DNA from 2 places in the Paenibacillus sp. ALE2 genome. Region 1 is predicted to be linked to the other one. Evidence: riboswitches for the same ligand, from Rfam matches in the RefSeq annotation. Region 1 holds a riboswitch; the other holds the start of a gene.

Region 1 (2,203 bases):
TCTGTAGAAACATCAGCCTGTGTGTAATTGGTGCTGGAGGTGATCCGTTTAAAGCTAACGACCTTCCCAGTGGATAAATCCACATGAATTTGCAGCTTGCCCTTCGCTGAGGAATCAGGCAAATCAACCCGAAAGGTTTCATAAGGATAATTTTTTTTCCATGTACGATCGTACGCTTGAAGCAGTTTTTCTCTGGATAAATAACCGTACAAATCTGTTTCAGCCTGATAGGTCACGACAGGCTTCTCTGGCTGTGATTCCGTATAGCCCAGCTCGGAACGGGCAAAGTCCAAGGCGTGTACGATCGCTTCTTGTTTGCTGATGACCTTTGCATTCATCAATGATTCCGGACTTGGATTGCTAAGCGAGGGAATAAGCAATTGAAAGATAAAAAAGCAAATCAGGCCAACCCCGCCCAGCAAGCCTAATTTTTTGAAGTTGGCCGTGAGCACGACCGGTTTCCCGATAGGATTCATGAGTTTCCTCCTTAATCTGTAAATAAGAACATCCATTAAAGATATCATACTGCACAGGTTCCCGCCAACAGACCAGCGATATTCATGAAAACAGAGTGAAAGCACTTTAAAGTTTTAATAAAATTAGATAAGCTGTGATTAAGCGATGCCCAATCGCAAATTAAAGCCAATTTCACGTTTTTTCGGCGAAATCGGTTTTGTGATCTGGATAGAGAAGGATTATAATCTTGAGGCAATGCCTATGAAATATATGGGTAATGACATACATTTAAGCCGAATTTCTGTGAGAAAACGGGGGAACCATGTTACTGGGGGGAATTTTACAGCCGATCCTGATGGATCGGAAGTGTAAATAGGGCATACTGTGCTGCCCGAATCCGTCAGCTAACCTCGTAGGCTGTGGGCAGGAACCAAGTCAGGCACTCGGTTTTCCGGTGTCTTTTTTTGTGTGTATAAGTGTGAATAAAAGTTTGCTGAGTTAAGGACGCTGCGCGTTCCATTTGATCTTCCAATCGCTGTTGCCACTGAATTTTTTTTGATTTTCTAGACCTTGATAAGGGTAAAATTCAGAGTCAAAGGCGAGCGCTATCGCTTCTCCAGATTCAAATGGACCGCTTCGCTGCTGCCCGCCTTAAAGTCATCAAACGTTCCATGAGGTAGTTACGTATAAAGTGTAGTGAGTATTGAAAGGCAAAAGTATCCCGCTTTGCGGATACTTTTCTGATTTATAAAAGAAACTGAAAAGAATTGGTGATTTTATGAGCTGAGCGTTCTCCATGCTCATAGTTCACCAAGGAGGAGAAGTGATGAATAAATGAATCCCAATGCAAGCTGGCTTCGGCTTTCTCCACCGCAAATATTCGTTGCAGGCTTTGCCATTATCATTCTAATAGGTAGTTTATTGTTAATGCTGCCCATCTCTAATACAACAGGAAAACCACTCGCGTTTATAGACGCTTTGTTTACTGCCGCTTCCGCGACCTGTGTAACTGGGCTTGTCGTTAAGGATACAGGGCTCTTTTTTACAACCTTTGGTCAAATTGTCATCGTTGCGCTGATTCAGATTGGCGGACTTGGCTTTATGACTATGGCTACCTTGATCGCGCTGGTGTTCAAGCGTCGGATTTCCTTGCGGGAGCGCCTTATTTTGCAAGAAGCGATGAATCAGACCTCTGTCGAAGGAATTGTCGGATTGATCCGCAAGGTGCTATGGTACTCGCTGATGATTGAGGGCGTATGTGCAGCTATTTTTTCGATTCGCTGGTCATTTGATATGCCTGTCGGCAGGGCGATTTATTTTGGGATCTGGCATGCCATTTCCATGTTTAATAACGCTGGTTTTGATTTGTTCGGTGAATTTCGCAGCCTGACAGGTTATGTATATGATCCGATTGTTAATTTTACAGCCATGTTTCTCATTATTTCGGGTGGTATTGGTTTTGTAGTGATGTCTGACCTGGCAGATTATCGCAAGCGTAAGAGACTGTCCTTGCATACCAAGGTGGTACTCAGCATGACAGCTGCTCTGATTGTCGTCGGGACGCTTGTCATTTTTGTATTTGAGTTTACGAATCCGAAGACGCTTGGCTCGCTTGATTGGGGTGGTAAACTGCTGGGTTCTTTATTCCAGTCCGTTACCCCTCGCACCGCAGGTGCCAACACGCTGGACATTGCAGGCTTGCGGCAGGCTACGCAGTTTTTTATCATCATACTCATGTTTATTGGGG
Region 2 (2,203 bases), 1.3 Mb from region 1:
GAAGCGTGGGACTTCCAAATTCGACTTCAAGCGCCTTCATTTGTTCCCAGGGAAGCCAGCCGTATATGTTGTAGGGGGGATCATAGCGCCACTCACAGATTTCAGCCGCTTGATGCTCGTCCATCGGTACGATCCGGTAGTTGGATATTGAGGCCGGCACTTTTCCATTCCTCCTTATGCAGGTACTTCAATCATTAACCACAGATTGTAGACAAGTTGTAGGAGAATGGCAAGCGTGTTTATTTCGTACCTAAGTCGGGTATACATTCAATAAGAAGGATTTACTGCTCATATGCTCCCCCAGCGGTGACGGTAAAACCGACGATGTTCGCTAAAATTGAAACCTTTTGAGGTGTCAGTTCGTCAGTAATGATAATCATTGCTGATGTAGTGGACATAAAAAACCGCAATTCGATTCCGGCCAGAATCAAATTGCGGCTAGGGTTAGCTTGCTGTGCGGTAGTTATTCTACGTTGTCGTCATCAGGAATATCTGAAGCTACAGAATGGTAAGCGTCTGTGCTCATAATTCTTTTTGCACCGACATAACGGTTAGCGTAATAATTTTCGTTCAGTGAGCTAACTACTACACCACGTGAAGTCGAGGAGTGGGCGAATTTACCTTCACCTACGAAGATACCTACATGGGAAACGCCTCTTCCTGTGGTGTTGAAGAACACCAGGTCGCCTGGTCTCATTTCATCGCGGGATACAGAAGAACCCATTTTGAATTGTGATCCAGATTGATGCGGCAGTTTAATTCCCAGTTTGTTGAATACATACATTGTGAAGCCGGAGCAATCGAATCCCTCGAGTGTAGTGCCTCCGCTTCTGTAGTTCGTTCCTTTGGCATCTTGGATGACCTGGTCCATCTTAGAGTCTGCAAATGCACTGCTGCCACCGAATGTAAAAGATGTAAAGGCAATGGCGAGACCCATGGCTGCGATCGTTAGCTTCTTCTTCAAAAAAAATATACCCCTTCCAATGCCTGCGAGGTTAGCTTAAGGATTCGGTAGAAGGTTCCCCTATGACCACTCTGTTGCGAGATCAATTCACCCAAACTGGTTCCCCCGCTTCCTAGGTGCCAGGAATTAGGCTTAACTTAAGATGTGCACCTTGGAGAGCAGTATTCACGACAACGATGTTTTTAAGATAAAGGTTACAATAAAGATTACAAAGTTGTTACTATCAGTTCACTGCGATTATTGTAACAAAGACAGCAGGCTTTGGCAAATGTTTCATCGCAAAAAGTTACAAAAAAAATCTGTTCCTAACGCTCCAGGAACAGATTCTGTTAACAGTATTCAGTTATGTGCCGTTTGCACGGGAAAGAAAAAAGTTTTTTCGACAGCTGAAAATACAGAAGAGAGGATATTGTGAGGGGTTAGCCTCTGCTGGAGATATCGATGTGCCATAGCCGATACTGTGAACTGATATGCCACAGCCTGACCAGACTGGTAACAAAATGATACGATTGTTGGAGAATCAGTGCCAACATACCCGTCCAAATCATCGCCACGGTGCCAAATAGACCGAAAACTAGCAACACACAAGTACCGAGCAACAGGGATACACCAACAGCCGGAAGAAGCTGGCGAAAGAAGGCGAGCAGGGAGGATAGTATGGTGTGACCACTGACAGTGCCCAGCTGCATATACAGGATGCACTGCCGAATGACCCAACCGTAAGCTATCCACCCCATGGCATAGGGCAACAAATGTAGCAGGTAAGAGGAAGATTGCAACGTTCCTACTACAATAGGATAGAGTCTCGGTACCACCCAAAAGGCGGGAAGCAGCAGCAAACCCAACTCGATGATGTAATACAATAGCGATGACATACCGTGGCGTTTCATCCCCTTGAAGAAGGACAGGCTTTGCGGTTCAGACGCATCGGTATGCAGGCTTTGATATATGCCAGCTCTAATGAAGGGAGTGATTAGTATGCGCAATACGGTCGCCCCTAGTAATATCCACAAGTACACATGTACTTCCCGGCTGTCCATCAAGGCGATCTGGCCCTCCATCCAAAACAAGGTCTTTCCCAGTTCGTTTTGGCTCTGATCAGGATAACGTAGCAGCAGCGGGATAACGGCAGACTGTACCAGCCTATAGAGAAATACTCCCCACAGCAAACGATACAGAAATAAAATGATCACGATATAAAAGCGTATGCGTACCAGCGCCCAGCCTTCTTTTATAACA

Evidence for each region. Region 1 has a riboswitch for cyclic di-AMP ahead of ACXHJ1_RS12085 (TrkH family potassium uptake protein). Riboswitches for the same ligand answer to the same signal wherever they lie in the genome.
Region 2: another riboswitch for cyclic di-AMP. It lies ahead of ACXHJ1_RS06215 (C40 family peptidase); the one in region 1 lies ahead of ACXHJ1_RS12085 (TrkH family potassium uptake protein).

What each region holds. Positions count from the first base shown of each region.
Region 1 covers NZ_CM134213.1:2,774,756-2,776,958, forward strand. The annotation lists gene ACXHJ1_RS12080 (CPBP family intramembrane glutamic endopeptidase) at 1-476, opposite strand, end outside; cyclic di-AMP (ydaO/yuaA leader) riboswitch at 738-890, shown strand; gene ACXHJ1_RS12085 (TrkH family potassium uptake protein) at 1,291-2,203, shown strand, end outside.
Region 2 covers NZ_CM134213.1:1,447,966-1,450,168, reverse strand. The annotation lists gene ACXHJ1_RS06220 (GNAT family N-acetyltransferase) at 1-160, opposite strand, end outside; gene ACXHJ1_RS06215 (C40 family peptidase) at 464-964, opposite strand; cyclic di-AMP (ydaO/yuaA leader) riboswitch at 970-1,107, opposite strand; gene ACXHJ1_RS06210 (hypothetical protein) at 1,384-2,203, opposite strand, start outside.